4 regions of the Pseudomonas sp. St386 genome follow, and region 4 is predicted to be linked to each of the others. Evidence: predicted binding sites of a transcription regulator. Region 4 holds the regulator's gene; each other region holds the start of a gene.
What was found. Region 4 encodes FliA, which starts transcription of late flagellar genes. Its sites were predicted from a motif close to CTAAAGTTTNNNNNNNNNNNGCCGNTAA; they were not measured.
Positions count from the first base shown of each region.

Region 1: KI235_RS03765 (methyl-accepting chemotaxis protein) is a predicted target of FliA. The motif match lies at 2,238-2,265, and genes of this name have one in related genera.
Region 2: KI235_RS16865 (methyl-accepting chemotaxis protein) is a predicted target of FliA. The motif match lies at 2,364-2,391, and genes of this name have one in related genera.
Region 3: KI235_RS18575 (methyl-accepting chemotaxis protein) is a predicted target of FliA. The motif match lies at 2,476-2,503, and genes of this name have one in related genera.

Region 1 is NZ_AP021900.1:889,746-895,657, forward strand. It holds gene KI235_RS03765 (methyl-accepting chemotaxis protein) at 228-2,147, opposite strand; gene KI235_RS03770 (histidine phosphatase family protein) at 2,470-3,141, shown strand; gene KI235_RS03775 (phosphatase PAP2 family protein) at 3,166-4,014, shown strand; gene katG (catalase/peroxidase HPI) at 4,167-5,912, opposite strand, start outside.
Region 2 is NZ_AP021900.1:3,851,367-3,857,278, reverse strand. It holds gene pnuC (nicotinamide riboside transporter PnuC) at 1-331, opposite strand, end outside; gene KI235_RS16865 (methyl-accepting chemotaxis protein) at 609-2,243, opposite strand; gene KI235_RS16860 (undecaprenyl-diphosphate phosphatase) at 2,518-3,348, shown strand; gene KI235_RS16855 (DUF1294 domain-containing protein) at 3,345-3,764, shown strand; gene KI235_RS16850 (MmcQ/YjbR family DNA-binding protein) at 3,769-4,119, opposite strand; gene KI235_RS16845 (LysR substrate-binding domain-containing protein) at 4,116-5,024, opposite strand; gene KI235_RS16840 (FMN-dependent NADH-azoreductase) at 5,154-5,762, shown strand.
Region 3 is NZ_AP021900.1:4,248,932-4,254,843, forward strand. It holds gene KI235_RS18565 (HAD family hydrolase) at 19-678, opposite strand; gene KI235_RS18570 (MATE family efflux transporter) at 901-2,247, opposite strand; gene KI235_RS18575 (methyl-accepting chemotaxis protein) at 2,553-3,767, shown strand; gene KI235_RS18580 (response regulator) at 3,779-4,147, shown strand; gene KI235_RS18585 (STAS domain-containing protein) at 4,163-4,447, shown strand; gene KI235_RS18590 (chemotaxis protein CheA) at 4,487-5,912, shown strand, end outside.
Region 4 is NZ_AP021900.1:1,855,089-1,861,000, reverse strand. It holds gene KI235_RS08220 (chemotaxis protein CheA) at 1-438, opposite strand, end outside; gene KI235_RS08215 (protein phosphatase CheZ) at 469-1,254, opposite strand; gene KI235_RS08210 (chemotaxis response regulator CheY) at 1,273-1,644, opposite strand; gene fliA (RNA polymerase sigma factor FliA) at 1,812-2,555, opposite strand; gene fleN (flagellar synthesis regulator FleN) at 2,552-3,382, opposite strand; gene flhF (flagellar biosynthesis protein FlhF) at 3,499-4,848, opposite strand; gene flhA (flagellar biosynthesis protein FlhA) at 4,860-5,912, opposite strand, start outside.

The DNA.
Region 1 (5,912 bases), 970 kb from region 4:
CTCCTGTGCGGACGGAATGTGCTTGTTCAAGCGAAAACCGTACAGGAGCGTGCAGAGAAAGGCGGTAGGACCGGGGGCGGGAGATTTGTACGAAAGAGCGATTCGTGGGCTGCGCGGATGCAAGTCCTGTGGGAGCGGGCTTGCTCGCGAAGGCGTCGGATCAGCCAGCATTAAGTTGACTGACCCACCGCCATCGCGAGCAAGCTCGCTCCCACAGTCGGCGGACGTTAGACGCGGAAGTGGCTGACCAGCATCTGCAACTGATTACCCAACCGTGCCAGTTCCACGCTGGAAGCGGCGGTTTCTTCGCTGGCGGCGGCGGTCTGTTCGGACACGTCGCGCACGTTGATGATGCTGCGGCTGATCTCCTCGGCCACGGCGCTTTGCTGCTCGGCGGCCGCAGCGATCTGCTGGTTCATCGACTGGATGTTCGACACCGTGCGGGTGATGTTTTCCAGTGACACGCCGGCCTTGCGGGTCAGGGCCACGCTGCTGTCGGTGAGGCTGCGGCTGTTGTTCATCACGGCCGCTACTTGTTGCGTGCCGTTCTGCAGCCCGGCCACCAAGCCTTCGATTTCTTCGGTGGATTTCTGCGTGCGCTGGGCCAGGCCACGGACTTCGTCGGCCACCACGGCAAAACCACGTCCGGCTTCACCGGCGCGTGCCGCTTCGATGGCCGCGTTGAGCGCCAGCAGGTTGGTCTGCTCGGCCACGGCCTTGATCACGTCCATGACGCTGCCGATCTTGTCGCTTTCCTGTTGCAGCACGGTCATGGCGTCGGTGGAACGCACCACCTCGCTGGCCAGGCGTTCGATCTGGGCGATGGCTTCGCTGACCACCTTGTCACCGGCACGGGCTTCGCCGTCGGCGGCGGCCGCGGCCTGGGAGGCCTCTTCGGCGTTGCGGGCCACTTCCTGCACCGTGGCGGTCATTTCGTGCATGGCGGTCGCGACCTGATCGGTCTCGACTTTCTGGCTGTTGACCCCGGCGCTGGTCTGCTCGGTCACGGCGGACAGTTCTTCGGCGGCGCTGGCGATCTGGGTCACGCCATCGCGGATGCCGCTGATCAAGTCGCGCAGGGTCACGCCCATGCGCGCGATGCCTTGTTGCAGCACGCCCAGTTCATCGCGGCGAGTGACGATGACCGTGTGCGACAGGTCGCCACCGGCAATGCGCTCGACCACGGCCAGGGTGTCGCGCAGCGGGCCGGTGATCTGGCGAGTGATGATCACGGCTGCAATGACGCCAACCAGCAGCGCCAACAGGGTGCTGACCAGTTGCAGGGTGCGCGCCTGGGCACTTTCGGCGTCGCGGCGGTCGAGTTGGATCTGGTACAGCTGTTCGCTCAGCGTCACGATTGACGCGCCCTGGTCGGTCATTTCCTTGCGTGCCTGTACCGCGTTGGCGGTGGCCAGCTTGAAGGCCTGCACGGCGCTGCGGTATTGGGCCAGGGCGTTTTCCAGTTGGCGCAGTTCATCCTGGCGGGCACTGGAGAAATGCTCGTTCAGCGGCTTGAGCGAGGCGATGGCGGCGTCCAGCTGGGTGACGGCCTTGCGTTCGGTGTCGGCGTTGCTGTTGGCGGTGTAGCCGCGCACTTCATAGCGGGCCAGCATGAACTCCTGCTTGGCCTGGGTGATGGCCTGGAACTGGGCGAAACGCTCGTCGCCGATACCCATTTTCCGCACGTCCGAATCCAGGGTCTCGATCAGCTTATAGGCGATCTCGGCGTTAGCGCCCATGGCATCGCGGGCGGTGTTGCCCGTGCGGTAGGCGCTGCGCATTTTGTTCAGGGACACCTGGTAGGCGCTGATGACTGCGCTCTGCTCCTTGAGCAACTTGACGTTTTCCGGGCTCTTGAAGCTGCTGAGCAGGGCGTTCTGTTGTGCCACGAAACCATCGAGGGTGGTCTGCACGTTTTGGGCGGCGGTCTCGTCACCGTTGGTCAGCATGTATTGCAGGCGCGTGACTCGAAGCTTGGTCAGGCCGGCGTTGAGCTGGGTGATGTCGCTCATCCAGTTGCTGCGGTCGATCAGCCCGCCCAGGCTGGTCCAACTGGTCAGGGCCAGCAGGCAGGTCAGTACCAGCACCAGGCCGAAGCCCAGGCCCAGTTTCATGTTGACGCTAATGTTGCCAAACCAGCTGTTCATCAAATTCCTCCAGGAACGTTGTGCTGCTTGATCGTCGGTACGCTGGAAGATTGTTGTTGTTAAGAGCCAGCAAGAGCATGTAGCAGGGCTATATCGGCGGTGGGTTCAAGATCTGTAAGTTTTTTTCCGGCTATCTGTGGGAGCAAGGCTTGCCCGCGATGAAGGCGATGCGGTCTGCCACAGAATCGAGGTGTCTGTTTCGCGAGCAAGCTTTGCTCCCACGCTAAGCTTTTTTTCACATCTGTTTCACCGACTGCCTACGTCGGCCTCTCTACTGTCGCGCCAACGAATGACTGGGTGGATGCCGTTGGGGCGGCTTGATGTGGAACTGAGACTGAGCCTTTTCGGCCTGAGGCGCTCGATCAATACGCGCCGCTTTGCCCGTTACCGAAACGCTGTGGTCGTGCTGGCTTCGGCGCTGCTGGTCATCCCGTTGACCCTCTGGCTGCTCAGCCCGGCGGCGATACCGGACCTGGCCCACGGCAACGTCGCCGGCGCCCGGGCCTTGGCCGCTGGCTGGGCCAAGGGCGAGATGATCGTGCTGGTGCGTCACGTCGAGCGCTGCGATCACTCCAAGGCCGCGTGCCTGAATGATCGCGAAGGCATCACTGACCGGGCCCGGGCCGTTGCGGTGGAGTTGGGCGCGCGGTTCGAGCAACTGGGCCTGGGCAACGCCGACCTCTACAACAGCCCTCTGGTGCGTGCAGTCCAGACGGCGGGCTACATGTTCAACAAGGTGAGTGCTGGTGATGACTGGCTGAGCAATTGCCGCCACGACCTTCTGCGCAATGCCCTGGCCCACAAGGTCGCCGGGCGCAATCTGATCCTGGTCACCCACAGCGAATGCATGCAGGCATTGGAAACCACGCTCCAGCGGCCTACCTCGACGTTTGGCTACGGCGCTTCGCTGTTCGTCTCCACTGCCCAGCCACAAGCCCCGCAGTTGCTCGGTTTTATCGAAGCCTCTGACTGGCGCTCGGTGGCGTTTCAGTAATTTTTCCCACGATTAGGACCGCCCATGCTGACGTCTGCTCGCGCCCGTTTCTACGGGCTCAATCTTGGAATTCCCCTGGTCTGCGCCGCGGTGGTGTTCTTGCTGTTCGACTTGACCCGCATCGACATCGCCTTCAGCAATTTATTCTATGACCCAGTGCACCAGGTCTTTCCGTTGGAGCACGTGCGGCTGTTCGAGAAAATCACCCATAAATGGGCCAGGATCATCCCGAACTGGACCGGCGAGGCGGCGATCATCGGGGCGCTGCTGTCGTTTGTCTGGACGGTCTTCCAGCCGCAAAAGCGCCCGGGATTACTTCGCTTGTTGGAGAAAACCCGGTTGGCCACACCGTTGCGTTTTGCCCACAAACACCGTCGCGACTTCCTCTACGTGGTCGTCGCCTTTTCCCTCAGCACCGGGGTGATCCATTACCTCAAGGGCCACACCAGTGTGTACTGCCCGGTGGAAACCACCCAATACGCCGGCAAGATCGAGCACAAGGAATGGTTCCAGAATTTCGACCTGCTGAAAGTCGCCGGTGATGGTCGCTGCTGGCCCGGCGGTCATGCGTCCGGCGGCTTTACGATGCTGGCGCTGTATTTCGTCGCCCGCCGCTACCGCTGGCGTCATTCGAAAGCCTTGATGCACGGGGCGCTGGTCTTGGGGTTTGTCTACGGCACAACGCGGGTCCTGCAGGGCTGGCATTACATGTCACACACGTTCTGGGCGGGGATTTTTGTCTGGTTGAGTTGCTTGCTGATGGCGTTGCTGTTTTATGGGCGGGCGGCCTTGGAGCAGCCAGTGTTGAAACCACAGCGAGCGACGGCAACGGCTGCCTTGCCTGCGTCGGGCAGTGCACATTCGTCAGCCTGAATGCAGGGCAAAAAAAAGCCCGCTGGGAGAGCGGGCTAAAACCTTAGTTTCTTGAATGAGCGAGGCGACTGTACCCAATCACGCGGGGGCGTGGGGTGAAGAAAAGTTTATGAGGTCGCCTCCCTGCACGACCTCATGCCTGCGGACTCTTCTCACCGCAGATCAAACCGATCCAGATTCATCACCTTGACCCACGCCGCGATGAAGTCCTTGACGAATTGCTCCTGCGCATCCGGGCTGGCATAGACTTCGGCCAAGGCCCGTAGCTGGGCGTTGGAGCCGAAGACCAGGTCGACACGGGTGCCGGTCCATTTGTCCTCGCCGGTCTTGCGGTCGCGGGCCTCGAAGGTTTCCTGGGTGTCGGAAAGGGGTTTCCATTCCACGCCCATGTCGAGCAGATTGACGAAAAAGTCGTTGGTCAACGTCCCGGGCCGTTGGGTAAAGACACCGTGCGCAGTGTGGCCAGCGTTGGTGTCCAGTACCCGCAGACCGCCGATCAATGCCGTCATTTGCGGGGCGCTGAGGGTCAGCAGTTGGGCCTTGTCGATCAGCAACGCCTCGGCGGACACGCGGTACCGGCCCTTGAGGTAGTTGCGAAAGCCATCGGCGATAGGTTCGAGGAAACCGAACGACTCGACGTCCGTCTGCTCCTGGCTCGCGTCCATGCGTCCCGGCGAGAACGGTACCGTCACGCTGAGCCCGGCATTTTTCGCGGCTTGTTCAATACCGGCGCTGCCGGCCAGCACGATCAGGTCTGCCAGGGAGATTTTCTTGCCGTCGGATTGGGCGGCGTTGAACTCGCCCCGAACCTTGTCGAGGGTCGCCAGCACTTGGGCCAGTTGCTCTGGCTGGTTGGCCGGCCAATCTTTCTGCGGGGCCAGGCGCAGGCGGCCACCGTTGGCGCCGCCGCGTTTGTCGGAACCACGGAAGGTGGAAGCCGCGGCCCATGCTGTAGACACAAGCTGTGAAACCGTGAGGCCCGAGGCCAGTAGCTTGCCTTTGAGGGCGGCGATGTCACTGTCGTTGACCAGCGGATGGTCGACCGCCGGGATAGGGTCTTGCCACAGCAGTTCTTCGTTGGGCAGTTCCGGGCCGAGGTAGCGTGAGAGCGGGCCCATGTCGCGGTGGATCAGCTTGAACCAGGCGCGGGCAAAGGCGTCGGACAACTGGTCCGGGTTTTCCAGGAAGCGCCGGGAGATTTTTTCGTAGATCGGGTCGAAGCGCAGCGCCAGGTCGGTGGTCAGCATCGTTGGGTTACGCCGTTTGGACGGGTCATGGGCATCGGGGATGATGCCCGCGCCTGCCCCGTTTTTCGGCGTCCATTGGTGCGCGCCTGCCGGGCTCTTGGTCAGTTCCCACTCGAAGCCGAACAGGTTCTCCAGGTAGTTATTGCTCCAACGAGTGGGGGTGGTGGTCCAGGTGACTTCCAGGCCACTGGTGATGGTGTCGGGCCCCTTGCCGGTGCCGAAGGTGCTCTTCCAGCCCAGGCCTTGCAGCTCCAGGCCAGCGGCTTCGGGCTCGGCGCCGACATTGTCTGCAGGGCCTGCGCCGTGGGTCTTGCCGAAGGCGTGGCCACCGGCAATCAATGCCACGGTTTCTTCGTCGTTCATGGCCATGCGGGCGAAGGTTTCGCGGATGTCCACCCCGGCGGCGACCGGGTCCGGCTGACCCTCGGGGCCTTCCGGGTTGACGTAGATCAGCCCCATCTGCACGGCGGCCAGCGGGTTCTCCAGGTTGCGTCCATCGTCAGTGCGGCTTTCTTCGTTGCCAGGCTCGGCCACCAATTGGCCTTCGCCGGGGTCTTGCATGGCCGCTTTGTCGGGCTTGCCGTAGCGAACATCGCCCCCCAGCCATTTGTTTTCCGAACCCCAGTAGACGTCCTCATCCGGCTCCCAGAC
Region 2 (5,912 bases), 2.0 Mb from region 4:
CATCGGTCCAGTGGGCCATGGCGGCGCCCAACAGCAGGCTGCCTGCCGCACCGATAGCCAGGCCGAACAGCACTGACGACCCGCCGAGGCGGCTGACCTGGCGTCCATCATGATTGTTCCCGGCGCGGGTCCATTGCCACCAACCGTAGAGTTGCAGCACCGCGTAGACAACCTGCAGCAGCATGTCCGAGTACAACTTCACCTCGAAAAAAATCCAGCTGTACAGCAACACCATGACCAGGCCGATCGGCCAGCACCAGGGGTTCTGCTTGACGGTCAACCAGACGGCGATCACGCCGAGGGCTGCGGCAAACAGTTCAAGCCCGGACATGGCGGTTCCTTGGGGAAATAGAAGAGGGCGGCGATTGTAAACGCTATGGCGTGGACAGCTCCAATACCAATGTTGAATGTACCGTCGCTATCGCGAGCAAGGGATTACGATCGTTCCCACGCTCCTGCGTGGGAATGTCGCCAGGGACGCTCTGCGTTCCGCTTCTGGAATGTGACGCAGAGCGTCACGGGATGCATTCCCACGCGGAGCGTGGGAACGATCAAATCAAACCGCATTCGCGAGCAGGCTCGCTCCCACAGGGGTGGTCTACCGATCTTCAGACCCGGAACTGCGTGAGCAACCCGTTCAACTGTTCACTCAACGCCTTGAGACGGGTGCTTGCCTGGCTGGATTGTTCGGCGGCCATGGCGGTGCTGTGGGACAGGCCGGCGGCCTGGGTGACGTTCTGGTTGATGTCTTCCACCACATGGGCCTGTTGCAGGGTGGCGCTGGCGATGGAGGCGTTCAGGCTGTTGAGATTGCGCAGGGCCTGGCCGATGGCGTTGAGGCTGGCACCGGCCAGGCCGGCTTGTTCAATCGTCAGTTGCGAGGCACGGCTGCTGTCGCTGATGACTTTCACGGCAGCTTCGGAATGGCTTTGCAGGCGCTCGATCATCGCCTGGATCTCTGCAGTGGACTTCTGCGTACGCTGGGCCAGCAGCCGCACTTCATCGGCGACCACCGCAAAGCCCCGGCCTTGTTCGCCGGCACGGGCGGCTTCGATCGCGGCGTTGAGAGCCAGCAGGTTGGTCTGCTCGGCAATGGAGCGAATCACCTCCAGCACGCTGCCAATCTGGGTGCTTTCACTCGCCAGGGTGCGGATCACTTCCACTGCCTGGTCGATGGTCTGGGACAGGCGGTCGATCTGCTGCAAGCTGCCATCGATGTTGACCTGGCCTTGCTGGGCCTGGGATTCGGCGTCGCGCATCTCACTGGCCGCGTGCTCGGCGTTCTTGGCCACGTCCTGCACGCCATAGGTGACTTCATTGATCGCGGTCGCTACCAGTTCCATTTGTTGCGACTGCTGCTGGCTGCGTTCCTGAGCCTGCGCCGCGTCGTTGCCCAATTCGCTGGAAGATTGCCCCAGCGCACTGGCCGAAGCTTGCAGTTGGGTCACCACTTGCCGCAGCTTGGCGGTAAAGGCGTTGAAATGCCGCGCCAGTTGCGTGACTTCGTCCTGGCCGTGGGTGTCGAGGGTGCGGGTCAGGTCGCTCTCGCCGCTGGCGATGTTGGCCATGGCGTTGACCGTTTCCTGCAACGGGCCGACGATGCTGCGCACGATCAGGGTCAACAGCAGGCCCATGAGCAGGGTGATGATCAAACCGACTACCGAGGCCTTGATTACCTGGGATTGGAACTCGGCCTGGACGTCATCCACGTACACGCCTGAGCCGATGATCCAGCCCCAGGGTTCGAACAGTTGGACGTAGGAGGTCTTGCCCACCGGGGCCTCGGCGCCCGGTTTCGGCCAGAGGTAGTTGATCATGCCGGCGCCCTTGGACTTGGCGATGGCAACCATCTCGTTGAACAGCGCATAGCCGTTCGGGTCGCGGATGGCCGAGAGGTTCTGGCCTTCAAGCTTCGGGTTGGCCGGGTGCATGATCATGACCGGCGTCAGGTCGTTGATCCAGAAATAGTCACTCTGGTTATAGCGCAGGCCACGCACGGCGCTGAGGGCCTGCTTCTGCGCGGCGTCACGGGTCAGGGTACCGGCAGCTTCCAGGCCTTGGTAGTAAGTCAGCACGCCGCTGGCGGTCTGTACCACATGCTGGGTTTTCTGCACCTTGGCTTGGTAGAGGTCGGTGTGGATCTGTTTAAGCATCAAGGCGCCGAGCGTGAACAACATCACGATGGCCACGACCAGGATGAGCCACAAGCGTCGGCTGATCGACACACTGCGCAAGCTATTCATACGCTGTCACTCCGGTTTTTTATTCTTGTCATATCGACGGCCGGCACTGTAGCGCCCGGCCGCTATCGGTAATTGACCTGAGTCACAACGCGGCAGCGTTATCAGGGCTTGTCTGATAGGATTTCGGCCCCGCAGCGCAAAACCTGAGCCGGTTCTCATTTTTCATTGGTTTTTTTTGAAAGGTCGCGGTTATCGTGCACCCGCTGCGGGGGTACCTGCATGACACTTGAATATTGATAAGACCTGCTTGAACAGCGTCTTTTTTGGGGGATGAATGGATTTGTGGACTGCCTTTTCGGCATTGATTCTTGGCGTAGTGGAAGGCTTGACGGAGTTTCTGCCGATTTCCAGCACCGGGCACCAGATCATTGTCGCCGACTTGCTTGAGTTCGGTGGCGAGCGCGCGATGGCGTTCAACATTATCATCCAGCTCGGCGCGATCCTGGCGGTGGTCTGGGAGTTCCGGCGCAAGATCTTCGACGTGGTGCTGGGCCTGCCGACGCAACCCAGCGCCCGCCGCTTTACCGCCAACCTGCTGATCGCCTTCCTGCCTGCCGTGGTCTTGGGCGTGCTGTTAGCCGACTGGATCCACCACTACCTGTTCAACCCGATCACGGTGGCCACCGCGTTGGTGGTGGGCGGCCTGGTGATGCTCTGGGCCGAGAAGCGCCAGCACCAGGTGCACGCTGAAACTGTGGACGAGATATCCTGGAAGGACGCGCTGAAGGTCGGCCTGGCCCAATGCATTGCGATGATCCCAGGCACCTCCCGTTCCGGTGCGACCATCATCGGTGGCCTGCTGTTCGGGCTGTCGCGTAAAACCGCTACCGAGTTTTCGTTCTTCCTGGCGATGCCGACCATGGTCGGCGCGGCAGTCTACTCGGGCTACAAATACCGTGAGTTGTTCGTCCCGGCGGATTTCCCGGTGTTCGCCATTGGCTTCGTCACGGCGTTCATTTTCGCCATGATTGCGGTCAAGGGCCTGCTGCGATTCATCGCCAGCCACAGCTACGCCGTGTTCGCCTGGTATCGAATCGCCTTCGGCCTCTTGATCCTGGCAACCTGGCAGTTCGGCTGGGTAGACTGGACCGCTGCCAAGCCATGAACGAATCAGGCAGCCGCAAACGCGCCGGGCGCAATGCTGAAGGCAGCGTGCAGCACCTGCGGCTCAAACTGATGGTGTTTGCACTGCTCTGTGCCTTGCCGTTGTTCGGTTCGCTCCTGTTCGGGCTGCGGGCGGTGTCGTGGGTGCCGATGGTGGCTTACGGCGTCGTCAGCGTGGTGGCGTTCCTGCTGTACTGGAGCGACAAGCGCAAGGCGCGCGCCGACACCTGGCGCACCCCGGAGAACGTGCTGCATGCGGTGGAGCTGGCCGGCGGTTGGCCCGGAGCCTTGCTGGCCCAGCAGCTGTTTCGCCACAAGACCCGCAAAGTATCGTTTCAGGTCGTGTTCTGGTTCATCGTGCTGCTGCACCAGGTGTTCTGGATCGACCAATTGTTCCTGGGCAGCTATCTGTTCTGAATGGCTAGAGCAACAAGCCCACCTGCGTGCGCTTGGGCAATTTGCTGACCACCAATTGGTGTGAGCGTTGCAGCAGACCACGCAGCTCTTCGGCACCCAGCGGGTAGGGCACCTGCATGATGACCCACTGGGCCCGCGCCAGGTAAGGCGCGGGATGAATGCCCGGCCGGTCGCAATGGCCCAGGAACAGATCCTTGTCGACCTTGAACGCCAGCGAGTCGCCTCGCAGGCCCTGCAGGGCGAACATCTTGTTCCCGGCAATGGAAAATACCCGTACGCCACCCCATTTGTAGTCCTCCCTGGCGCCGGGCAGGCCCAGGCAAAACTGCGCGACATCCTCTTCGCTCAACCTCATATCGTTCTATCTCCACAGCCCTCGAAGGCTTCCACCAAATGATCGATCCATGCACGCACCGCTGGCAGCATGCCGCGCCGATGCGGGTAGACCGCCTGGAGCCAGCCATCGGGCGATGACCATCCAGGCAAGAGTTCCACCAGTGTGCCGTCCTGCAATTCCTGCTCGCAATACATGCTCGGCAATAAAGTGAAGCCCAGGCCGGCGAGGGTACAGGCGCGGCGCACAATGAAGTCGTCAATGCCCAGGCGGGCTTCCAGGCCCAGTTCCACACGCTGCCCATCTGCGCTGACCAGGCGCAGGTGCACCTGGCGATCGGCTTCCAATGCCCCCAGCACCGGCAACTGTTTGAGGTCATCCGGGGTTTCGATCCGCCGTCCTTCGACAAAGGCCGGGCTGGCAACCATCATCAGCCGCGCCTGGCGCAGGCGCCGGGTCATCAGCAAGGGATCCTCGTCCCCCAGGTCGCGCACGCGCAACGCCACATCGATGCCTTCGCCGATCAAGTCCACCCGCCGGTTGAGCAGGGTCATATCCAGTTGCACCAAAGGGTATTTCACCAGGAAGGTTTCGATCACTACCGGCAGAAACTGGTGGGCCAGCCCCACCGGGCTCGACACCCGCAATCGGCCACGGGGTTCGCTGGACATGCTCGCCACCGCTTCGTCGGCCATCTCGGCCTCCAGCAACATGGCCTGGCAATGGCGCAGATAACGTTCGCCGACCGCGGTCAATTTCAATTGGCGGGTGGTGCGCTGGAGCAACCGGGCGCCGAGGCGTTCTTCCAGCTCGGCGATGCGCCGCGACAGTCGTGACTTGGGAATGCCCAGCAACCGTCCGGCCGCCGCGAAACCGCCGGCTTCGACGACTTTGGCGAAGTAGTACAAGTCATTGAGGTCTTGCATGTTGAACTCGATTGTCCTGTCAGTGGGACAAACTATCGCATTTGTGCTGACTTATCGATCATTGGCTTCATCGATAGGATTGTCGCCAATTGATCGCCCGGTTGCGGTCCTCACTTGGAGAGCACTGACATGAAACTGCTGCACATCGATTCGAGCATCCTCGGCGACAACTCCGCTTCCCGCCAATTGAGCCGTGAAGTGGTTGAAGCCTGGAAAGCCGCCGAGCCAGGCATCACGGTGACTTATCGCGACCTGGCCGCTGACGCCATCAGCCATTTTTCCGCCCAGACCTTGATCGCCGCTGGCACCAGCGCCGAGTTGCGCGACGCGGCCCTGAAGCACGAAGCTGACCTTAGCGCCGAGACGATGGCAGAATTCCAGGCGGCGGATGCGCTGGTCATCGCTGCGCCGATGTACAACTTCAGCATTCCGACTCAACTCAAGGCCTGGATCGACCGCATTGCCGTCGCTGGCCAGACGTTCCGCTACACCGAAGCCGGCTTCGAAGGCCTGTGCGGTGGCAAGAAACTGGTGATCGTCTCCACGGCGGGTGGCTTGCATGCCGGCCAACCTAGTGGCGCGGGTCATGAAGATTACCTGAAAGTGATGTTCGGCTTCCTTGGTATCACCGACATCGAATTCGTTCGTGCAGAAGGGCTGGCCAAGGGCGACGACATGCGCAATAAGGGCATGAACGAAGCCCAGGCGCAGATCGGCGAACAGTTCGCCGCTGCGTAAGGCTTGCGTAAAGGCTCCAAAGCTATTGGGGCAACCTTCGTAAAACCCTGTATTCTCGTCGTCATTGGATGGCCGGGATGCAGGGTTTTGCTGCATTCGGCGCCGGGTTTTATGGCGCAGGTTATGCACGGCCAAGACGGCGAGCGACGG
Region 3 (5,912 bases), 2.4 Mb from region 4:
CCACAGGGGATTGTGTGATTACTGAATCCGCATCAGCCCGGCTTCATCCACCTCAATACCAAGCCCAAGGTAATCCTTGATCTGCGGATGAAGGGTGACCACCGGGTGCGTATGCGTCGCCGTTACCACCAGCACATCCGCCTCGGCCGCCTCGCCTGCCCGGATGCCCGCCTCGGCGTCTTCAAAGACCAGGCATTCTTGCGGTGCCACTTGCAAGCGTTCGGCCGCCAGGCGATAGCAGGCTGGGTTGGGCTTGCCATCGCTGACGTCTTCGGCCGTGACCATGACCAAAGGACGTGGAATTCCGGCGGCTTCCATACGGCGCAAGGCCAATGCCATCGGCGCTGAGGTGACGATTGCCCAGCGCTCTGGCGGCAGGCTGTTCAGAAAGGCCTGCGCACCGGGCACCTGCACCACCCCTTCGACGTCTTCGATTTCCTCCCGGGTAATCTGCTCGGCCCCGGCCTGGGCATCCACCCCTGGCAGGTGCTGGCGGGCGATGGTGTCGATGGCGCGCACGCCATGGATCGTCGGCAGGAACGTCGCCACGTCCACGCCATGACGCACGGCCCAGCGCGTCCAGATCCGCTCGGCGGCGGCGATGGAGTTGAGCAATGTGCCGTCCATGTCGAACAGGAAGGCGCGATAGGCAATGTGGGTGGGGAGACTGGCAGACATCGGATCCTCGGTGGCGGCGTGGCGGGTGATGGCCACTGTAACATCGCCAGAACCCAATCCTCTGTGGAGGCGAGCCTGTGGGAGCAAAGCTTGCTCGCGATAGCGGTTTTAAAGCCAACAGGGGCGTTGTATGTGATGAGGTCATCGCGAGCAAGCTTTGCTCCCACAGGCTGACCCACTGCTGACCCAAAGGGGATTTGTGTTGTGTCAGAAAGCTCTGTTCTACACCAACCGCTCGATCGGCTGATGCTGCCACACCCGTTTGTAGTACAGCGTCTGCAACAGCAGCATACTCAAGTAGGCCACCGGGAACGCCATCCACACCCCTTGCAGCCCGAAGTGAGCGTCCAGCAGATACGCCGCTGGCACTTGCACGGCGACGATGCAGAAGATCGAGATGGCGACCGGCACCAGCACCGTGCCGCTGGCGCGCATGATGCCGCCGACGATCGCCTGGAAGCCGAACACCAACAGGCTCCAGAGCATGATGTGCAGCAGGTGTTCGGCCTGGACCCGTGCCGCCGGGTCGGTGATGAACAACCCCAGCAGCCAGTGGGACAACAGATAGCCCAGGACCACCAGCCCACCCGTAAGCCAGAGGTTGATCAACAGCCCCGTGCGCAGGATCGGCCCCAGGCGCTCCAGGCGTCCGGCACCGATGGCCTGGGCGCCGAGGATCGAGGCGGTGATGGCGATCGACAGCGCCGGAAACTGCACGTAGTTGACGATCTGCGTCACCGCGCCATAGGCCGCCGTGGCCTGGGAGCCATGGCTATTGACCAGCGTCAGGATGACCAACTCCGACAACGAGATCACCACCATCTGCAACCCTGTGGGCAAGCCAATGCGCAGCACTTTGCCAAGGATCTCCGTGTCCAGGCGCATCGCCGCGAACAACGCCCGGTCCGGTGCCAGGGCATGCTCGCGACGGTTCAGGCGCCATGCCAGCATGGCCATGGCCGAGGCCGTCCCCACCAACCCCGCCAGCGCCGCGCTCTGGATGCCCATCGGCGGCAACCCCAGCCAACCACGAATCAATACGGGCGTAAGCAGCAGCCCGACACTGGTGGAGATCAGCAGCGCCAGCATCGGTGAGACCGTATCGCTCACCCCGCGCAGCAGTTGAGTGAACAGCACAAATACCAACAACATCGGCAGGATCCACATCATGACCCGGGCATAGGAAACGGCATCCTCCAGCACATCGGCCGGCGTGCCGAGCCCCTGCAACGCCTGACGCGCAAAAACACTGCCGAGCACCGCCGCCGTCAGGCCGATGATCGCCCCCAGCAACAACGTCGAACCGGCAATCGCCTTCACCGTGCCGGTTTCTCCGGCACCGTAGGCCTGCCCGATCAACACTCCCGCCCCCGCGCCGAGGCCAATCACCAATGCGATAAAGAAAAACACGATGGGAAACATGCCCGACACCGCCGCCAAGGCCTGGGTACCGAGCATCTGGCCGATGTAGATGCTATTGAACGTGCCAGACATGGACTGCAGGAAGTTGGACAGGACCATGGGGGCCAGGAACAGAAGATAGGTTTTCCAGAGGGGCTGGGTGGGCATGGGGGCTCTGATGGCAGGTTCGAAATCCAATGCGGGGTAATTTAGCGCAATCCATTCAGTCTGTTTCAGAAGAATCAACCGGAGAGCACTCTTGAGGGTTCTATGTTGTGGCTTATACCTTCGTCGGGTGCATTCGACATTTCACAGACAGCGTCTAATCTGAAGTAGCACAGTGCCACGTACTGTGTAGGCCAATGCCTATGCAATACCGGTATCGGACAGCCGGTCTTAAAGTCCGAGTAGAGGTCGCAGATAACCAGTTATTCGCAAATAACCTGTTAGAAACTCTGTTCAAGGACCGAACCATGACGTCGTACCCACACGGTCATTCCTTCGCCCAACCACCTCGCATCCTCTGGAACACAGTGCTCGTCGCTTTTGTTGCTGCCGTTGGCGTCTTACTGCTCAACGGTCCAAGTGTTCAAAACATCATCCTGGCTGTTGCCCTCCTGGCCGTTGGCGTCGGTGCTGGCGTATGGGGTGCGCGTTCGCAACGTCAGCAGTTCGACCGCGCCATCGCCGCCGCCATGGCCCGCCACGACCTGCAAGCCAGCGAGCACCTGGCCCATAAAACCAGCGAGCAACTCAACGAAGTCATTCTCGGTGCGATGCCGATCTGGGCCAAGCAGGTCGAAAGCTCCAGGCAGCAGACCGAAACCGCAATCGTCTCGCTGACCAGCCGCTTTACCGGCATTTCTTCGCGCCTGGAAGAGACCGTGCAAGCCTCGCAACTGGCCGCCGGTGAGTTGGCCGGCAGCAGCAGTGGCGGTGCCGTACAGGTGCTGGCCCAGAGCGAAAGTGAACTGGTCAAGGTCATCGATTCCCTGAAGGCCACCCAGGCCAGCCGCGATGAAACCCTTGCCCAGGTGCGCAACCTGACGGCCTATACCGGCGAGCTGCGGACCATGGCCGCCGATGTCGCGGCGATTGCCGCACAGACCAACCTGCTGGCCCTCAACGCCGCCATCGAAGCCGCCCGTGCCGGCGAGGCCGGGCGTGGGTTTGCCGTGGTGGCCGACGCCGTGCGCAGCCTCTCGAGCAAATCCAGCGAGACCGGCCAGCAGATGTCGGCCAAGGTCGACATCATCAACAACGCCATCACCCAACTGGTGCATGCCGCGTCCAGCGGCGCGGACCAGGACAGCCATTCGGTCAGTGCCTCCGAGCAAAGCATCCAGCAGGTGCTGGAGCGCTTCAAGAGTGTCACCGGCAGCTTGGCCGACTCGGCCGACATGCTGCAGCGCGAGAGCTTCGGCATCCGCGATGAACTCACCGAGGTGCTGGTCAGCCTGCAATTCCAGGATCGGGTCAGCCAGATCCTCAGCCACGTGCGCGACAACATCGAGGACCTGCATGTGCACATGCAGCAGGCCAGCCAGTCGCCCGAACAGGCTGTTTCCATCGACGCCCGCCAATGGCTGGCGCGCATGGAAACCACTTACGCCACCGACGAGCAACGCCGTAATCACCACGGCGACTCGGGCGCGCAACAGACTTCACAGGAAATTACCTTCTTTTAGGAGCGCCGTTCATGGCTAAAAGTGTATTGGTTGTCGACGACTCCGCGAGCGTTCGACAGGTGGTCGGCATCGCGTTGAAAAGTGCCGGCTATGACGTGATCGAAGCCAGCGATGGCAAGGACGCGCTGGGCAAGCTCAATGGCCAGAAAGTGCACCTGATCATCAGTGACGTGAACATGCCCAACATGGACGGCATCACCTTCGTCAAGGAGGTCAAGAAGCTGGCCAGCTACAAGTTCACGCCGATCATCATGCTCACCACCGAATCCCAGGAATCGAAGAAGCAGGAAGGCCAGGCCGCCGGAGCCAAGGCCTGGGTGGTCAAGCCGTTCCAGCCGGCGCAGATGCTGGCGGCGGTATCCAAGCTGATTCTTCCTTGATAGCCGGAGGCTCCCATGCCGTGGCAATACGAGACACACGATGACACCGCCCAGGTGCACATCGACGGCGAGCTGACGATCTACACCGCCGCCGACCTGGCCGCGCAATGGTTGCCGCACCTGGGCGCAACACCGCGAATGGCCCTCGATCTGTCGCAGATCACCGAGATGGACGGCGCCGGCCTGCAACTGCTGCTGATGGTACAGCGCGAGGCCGCCAAGGCCGGCACCCAACTGACATTGACGGGCCAAAGCAAGGCCGTCACGGAAACACTTGCCCTGTGCAACCTGGTTGCCTAGGGCTGTTGCAATACGTCGGACACGACAAAGGATATGAGCGTGAGCATCAATCTCGATCAGGCACAACAGACCTTCATCGTCGAGGCACGGGAACAGTTGCAGGCGATGGAAGAGTCGCTGCTGCAACTGGAAACCGACCCCGGCGACGATGACGCCATTGGCGCGATCTTCCGGGCGGCGCACACGATCAAGGGCTCGGCCGGGCTTTTCGGCCTGGAACCGATCGTCAGCTTCACCCATATCGTCGAAGACGTGCTCGATCGCCTGCGCAATGGCAGCGTCGAGGTGGACGCAGGCCTGATCGCGGTGCTGCTCAAGTCCAGCGATCACATGCTGGAACTGATCAACGTGGCCGCCAACCAGGGCGGAGCGCTGCCGCCACCGGCCCTGCAGCGGGAAGTGGAGCTGTGCCAGATCCTGCAGGAGTACCAGGCGCCCTCGCCCGCTGCGGCCCCGACATCTACCCCTGAAATCAACACCAGCGAACCCGGCGAAACGCGCCTCTGGCACATCTCCCTGCGCTTCGGCCAGGACGTGTTCCGCAACGGCATGGACCCGCTGTCGTTCCTGCGCTATCTGCAAACCCTGGGTGAAATCGTCGACCTCACCACCTTGACCGACGCCCTGCCCGCCGCCGATGCCTGGGACGCCGAATCCTGCTACCTGGGCTTCGACATCGAGTTTCGCTCGGCCGCCAGCCACGGCGCGATCAACGAAGTATTCGACTTCGTCCGGGAAGACTGCGTGATCGAGATCGTTGCCCTGGATAACGACATCGCCCCCCAGGCCAACACCGGCCTGGTTGCCACGTCGCCGGAACAGGTCGAGGAAAACACCGCCCTGGTCACCACCGGCGAGGTGTTGTCCGACCAACGCAAGACGCCGCGCGTGCCTGCCCAGATCGCCAGCGACAAACAAGCGGTGACCAGCGACAGCAAGGCCAAGGACGGCACCTACGTGCGGGTCAATGCCGACAAGCTCGACGAACTGATCAACCTGGTGGGCGAACTGGTCATCGCCAGCGCCGGTGCCAGCCTGCTGGCCCGCACCTGCAACAACGATCCGTTGCAGGAATCCACCTCGACGGTGTCGTCACTGGTGGAGGAAATCCTCGACGGCGCCCTGCGCCTGCGCATGATCCCCATCGGCGAAACCTTCAACCGCTTCCGTCGGGTGGTGCGCGATGTCAGCCAGGAGCTGGGCAAGGACATCGACCTGATCATCAGCGGTGCGGAGACCGAGCTGGACAAGACCGTGGTGGAAAAAATCGGCGACCCGCTCATGCACTTGCTGCGCAACGCCATGGACCACGGCATTGAAACCGCCGAGGCGCGCCTGGCCGCTGGCAAACCAGCCAAGGGGCACCTGCACCTCAACGCCTATCACGACTCGGGCAGCATCGTGCTGGAAATCGCCGACGACGGCGCCGGCCTGAACCGCGACCGGATCCTGGAAAAAGCCCAGG
Region 4 (5,912 bases):
CGGCTCTTCAGCCACTGCCTCGGCAACCGGAGCCGCTTCATCAGCCGATTGCGGCTCCGCCAGGCGTGCCAGCGCGGCGAGCAACTCAGGCGTGGCAGCGGTGATCGGCGAGCGCTCACGCACTTCGCTGAACATGCTGTTGACCGCATCCAGCGCTTCAAGCACCACGTCCATCAGTTCCGAATCAACGCGACGCTCACCCTTGCGCAGGATGTCGAACACGTTTTCGGCAATGTGACAGCACTCCACCAGCTCGTTGAGCTGGAGGAAGCCGGCGCCTCCTTTTACAGTGTGGAAACCGCGAAAAATTGCATTGAGCAGATCCGCATCATCTGGTCGGCTTTCCAGCTCGACCAGCTGTTCGGACAGTTGCTCTAGAATCTCGCCGGCCTCAACCAGGAAATCCTGAAGGATCTCTTCATCGGCGCCGAAGCTCATTAATGGCTGCTCCTAAAACAGGGCTAAAACTCAGAATCCAAGGCTGGACAGCAAATCGTCCACATCGTCCTGACCGGACATAACGTCTTCTCTTTTATCGGCATGAATCTGCGGACCTTCACCCTGAGAGAGATGTTTTTGTGGATCTTTTTCAGCAAGCATCGCTTCACGGTCGTGTTCGATGCCTGCAAAGCGGTCTACCTGGCTGGCCATCAACACCAGTTTGAGCAGGTTACTTTCCACTTCGGTGACCAGTTGGGTCACACGCTTGATCACCTGGCCGGTCAGGTCCTGATAGTCCTGAGCCAGCAGAATATCGTTGAGGTTGCTTGCCACCGCGCGGTTCTCGGTGCTGCTGCGCGCCAGGAAACCGTCGACCCGACGGGCCAACTCCCGAAACTCTTCGGCGCCGACTTCGCGCCGCATGAACCGACCCCAGTCGGTGCTCAAGGCCTGGGCTTCTTCGCTCAGGCCGTTGACCAGGGGCGTTGCGCTTTCCACCAGGTCCATGGTGCGGTTGGCCGCGGCCTCGGTCAGCTTGACCACATAACCCAGACGCTCGGTGGCGTCGGTGATCTGCGAGACTTCCTCGGCCTGCGGCATATTCGGGTCGATCTGGAAATTGACAATCGCGCTGTGCAATTCACGCGTGAGCTTGCCCACCTCCTGATACAGACCGCGGTCACGGGTCTGGTTGAGCTCATGGATCATTTGAACCGCATCGCCAAAACGACCTTTTTCAAGGCTGTCGACCAGTTCGCGGGCATGTTTTTTCAGGGTCGATTCGAAATCACCCATTGAAGATTCGTTATCCATAGCTCCCCCGTGGCGCCGTTAACCGATGCGTTCGAAGATTTTTTCAATCTTCTCTTTCAACGCCTGGGCCGTGAAGGGTTTGACCACATAGCCGTTTACACCGGCCTGGGCCGCTTCGATGATCTGCTCGCGCTTGGCTTCGGCAGTGACCATCAGCACCGGAAGATGCTTGAGTTTTTCGTCGGCACGCACCTGGCGCAACAGGTCGATACCGGTCATGCCCGGCATGTTCCAGTCGGTGACCAGAAAATCGAAGTTGCCACTGTGCAACATCGGGAGCGCAGTGGTCCCGTCATCTGCTTCGGCCGTGTTGGTGAACCCAAGGTCACGCAACAGGTTTTTTATGATCCGCCGCATCGTTGAGAAGTCATCAACGATGAGGATTTTCATGTTCTTGTCCAATTCGACCTCCAAGCAGTCTTAAACGCGCCCAGCACCTGGACGCGCCATTTCAATCAATCCGGCACAACACTCGACAACGGTCTGGAGCACCACGGATGGAGACTGGCACAGCACCTGCCAGGCCAGCCTCGTTCGCAGTGTCCCCACACTGCCTGTCAACGCGCTCGCCACTCCCCCAAACGCCCCCGCAAACGGGCCGCGCACTGGCTGTGTAACTGGCTGACCCGCGATTCGCTGACCCCCAGGACCTCACCGATTTCCTTGAGGTTCAGCTCTTCGTCGTAGTACAGCGCCAAGACCAGCCGCTCACGCTCCGGCAAATTGGCAATCGCTTCCGCCAGCGCGCTCTGGAAACGTTCATCTTCCAGGTCACGCGACGGCTCCATGTGAGCACTCGCGTTATCCTCGTGCAGCCCTTCATGTTCGCCGTCCTGCAACAGGTCGTCGAAACTGAACAGGCGGCTGCCCAAGGTATCGTTCAAAATCCCGTAATAATCGTCGAGACTCAACTGGAGTTCGGCCGCAACCTCGTGATCTTTAGCGTCACGCCCGGTTTTAGCTTCAATTGCCCGAATTGCATCACTGACCATGCGGGTATTGCGGTGTACCGAACGCGGCGCCCAATCGCCCTTGCGGACTTCATCGAGCATGGCACCGCGAATGCGAATACCGGCATACGTCTCGAAACTCGCGCCCTTGCTCGCGTCGTATTTGTTCGACACTTCGAGCAGGCCGATCATGCCCGCCTGGATCAAGTCTTCAACCTGGACACTGGCCGGCAACCGCGCCAGCAAGTGATAGGCGATACGCTTGACCAGTGGCGCGTAACGCTCGATCAATTCGTATTGGGCGTCCCGTGCCGATTTTTTATAGAGATGGTTGTAACCGCTGGCTGTCATAGCACGGGCCCTGCTGTTTGTTGCACAAGACGCTCGACGAAAAATTCCAGATGCCCGCGAGGGTTGGCCGGCAGTGGCCAGGTATCGACCTTCTGGGCGATGGCCTTGAACGCCAGCGCGCATTTGGAGCGTGGAAAGGCTTCATAAACGGCACGTTGCTTCTGGACGGCCTTGCGTACGCTTTCGTCGTAAGGCACTGCGCCGACGTATTGTAGGGCGACGTCCAGGAAGCGATCCGTGACCTTTGTCAACTTGGCGAACAGGTTGCGTCCTTCCTGCGGGCTCTGGGCCATGTTGGCCAGGACGCGGAAGCGGTTCATGCCATAGTCGCGGTTAAGCAACTTGATCAGGGCATAGGCGTCGGTGATGGACGTCGGTTCGTCGCAGACCACCAGCAGCACTTCCTGGGCCGCGCGGACGAAACTGACGACCGAGTCACCGATACCGGCTGCGGTGTCGATCACCAGCACATCGAGGTTGTCGCCGATGTCGCTGAAAGCCTGGATCAGGCCCGCGTGCTGGGCCGGGGTCAGGTGAACCATGCTCTGGGTGCCTGAGGCAGCCGGCACGATGCGAATCCCGCCCGGCCCCTGCAACAACACGTCACGCAGCTCACAGCGCCCTTCAATCACGTCCGCCAGCGTGCGTTTGGGTGTAAGCCCCAACAACACGTCGACGTTCGCCAGGCCCAGGTCGGCGTCCAGCAGCATGACCCGTCGGCCAAGCTCTGCCAGAGCCAGGGACAAGTTCACTGACACGTTAGTCTTCCCGACGCCACCTTTGCCGCCGGTCACCGCGATCACCTGTACGGGATGCATGCTGCCCATGTTCGTTCTTTACCTTGTCTTACTTAGACGGAGGCCACATTACTGGCTGCGCGTTCGCATACGGAACAATGCATGGCAGACCATCGATGTAGGTACAAAAAATATTCATGATTACCTCAGCCGACCTGCTTGGTCGGGCTGTGGTAGATATCAGCGAACATATCAGCCATGGCTTCTTCGCTGGGTTCTTCCTGCATTTGCACACTCACGGCACGACTGACCAGTTGATGACGGCGCGGCAGATGCAAATCATCCGGGATCCGCGGCCCGTCGGTCAGGTAGGCCACCGGTAATTCATGACCGATCGCCAGGCTCAACACCTCGCCCAGGCTTGCCGTTTCGTCCAGCTTAGTCAGGATGCAGCCGGCCAGCCCGCAGCGTTTGTAGCTGTGGTATGCGGCGGTTAGAACCTGTTTCTGGCTGGTGGTTGCCAACACGAGATAATTTTTTGACTTGATACCGCGTCCGGCCAGGCTTTCGAGCTGCATGCGCAGGGCTGGATCGCTGGCTTGCAGGCCTGCGGTATCGATCAGCACGACGCGTTTGCGCAGCAGCGGCTCCAGCGCCTGGGCCAGGGACTGGCCCGGATCCACATGGGTCACCGACACATTGAGGATCCGGCCGAGGGTCTTGAGTTGCTCCTGGGCACCGATGCGGAAACTGTCCATGCTCACCAGGGCAATGCTCTGGGCGCCGTACTTGAGTACATAACGGGCGGCGAGCTTGGCCAGGGTGGTGGTCTTGCCCATGCCGGCAGGACCGACCATGGCAATTACCCCGCCTTCTTCCAGCGGCTCGACTTCCGGGGTCGCGATCATCCGCGCCAGGTGCGCCAGCAACATGCGCCAGGCCTGGCGAGGCTCTTCGATACCATTGATCAGCGCCAGCAGGTCCCGGGACAACGGGCCGGACAGGCCGATGCGTTGCAGGCGACGCCACAGGTTGGCCTGGGCTGGACGGCTGCCTTGCAGCTGGTTCCAGGCCAGGGAGCCGAGCTGGACTTCCATCAGCTCGCGCAGGCTGTTGAGTTCAAAGCGCATCGAGTCCAGGGCGCGCGGATCGACACCCCGGGCAGGCGCCGCGGGCGCCGGCTCAGGACGACGCGGTTCGGCGTGGGCCTGCTCGATCAGCGGTTCGGCAGCCGTCAACGGCAGGCCGGCCGTCAGCGGCTGACCGGCGAACAATTGACGATTGGTGCCTGCCGCGGCCTCGCCTTCACTGCTGCGCAGGCTCAGCTCGGCCTGGGCGCTGGCGATGCGCGATTGAGTCTTGCGCAGCTCATCTTCGAGTTCCATGTTCGGAACCCGCGGGGCCAGCGCAGACAGTTTGTAATCCAGGGCCGCCGTCAGCTCGACACCGCCGGCGATACGACGGTTGCCAATGATGGCTGCTTCAGCGCCCAGCTCGTCACGAACCAGTTTCATGGCCTGACGCATGTCGGCGGCGAAAAAACGCTTCACTTGCATAAACCACTACCTCAGCCGTTGGGCCCTACTGTCGCAACGATGGTCACTTGCTTGTTGTCCGGTATTTCCTGGTACGCCAGCACATGCAACCCCGGGACCGCGAGGCGCCCGAATCGCGAGAGCATCGCGCGAATCGGGCCGGCCACCAGCAGGATCACTGGCTGGCCTTGCATCTCTTGCCGCTGGGCTGCTTCGATCAGCGAACGCTGCAGCTTCTCGGCCATGCTTGGCTCCAGCAGAACACCCTCTTCCGAGCCTTGTCCTGCCTTCTGCAGACTATTGAGCAATATCTGTTCCAACCTTGGTTCCAAGGTGATCACAGGCAGCTCAGACTCAGTGCCTACAATGCTTTGGACGATTGCGCGGGACACGCCGACCCGAACCGCAGCCACCAGGGCGGCGGTATCTTGACTCTTGGAGGCGTTATTGGCGATAGCCTCGGCGATACTGCGTATGTCGCGCACGGGCACCTGTTCGGCCAACAGCGCCTGCAGCACCTTGAGCAACTGCGACAACGAAACCACACCCGGCACCAGCTCTTCGGCCAGCTTCGGCGAGCCTTTGGCCAGTACTTGCAGGAGTTGCTGGACTTCTTCGTGGCCAATCAGCTCGCTGGAGTGCTTGTACAGGATCTGGTTCAAGTGGGTCGCCACCACCGTACTGGCGTCCACCACGGTATAACCGAGGGACTGGGCCTGGGCCCGCTGGCTGATTTCGATCCACACCGCTTCCAGGCCGAAAGCCGGATCCTTGGCGGTGATGCCATTGAGGGAGCCGTAGACCTGCCCGGGGTTGATCGCCAGCTCGCGGTCGGGGTAGATCTCGGCTTCGGCCAGGATCACCCCCATCAGCGTCAGGCGGTAGGCGCTCGGCGCCAGATCGAGGTTATCGCGGATATGCACGGTCGGCATCAGGAAGCCCAGGTCCTGGGACAGCTTCTTGCGCACCCCCTTGATCCGCGCCAGCAATTGCCCACCCTGGTTGCGGTCGACCAATGGAATCAGGCGGTAACCGACTTCCAGGCCGATCATGTCGATCGGCGTCACGTCATCCCAGCCCAGCTC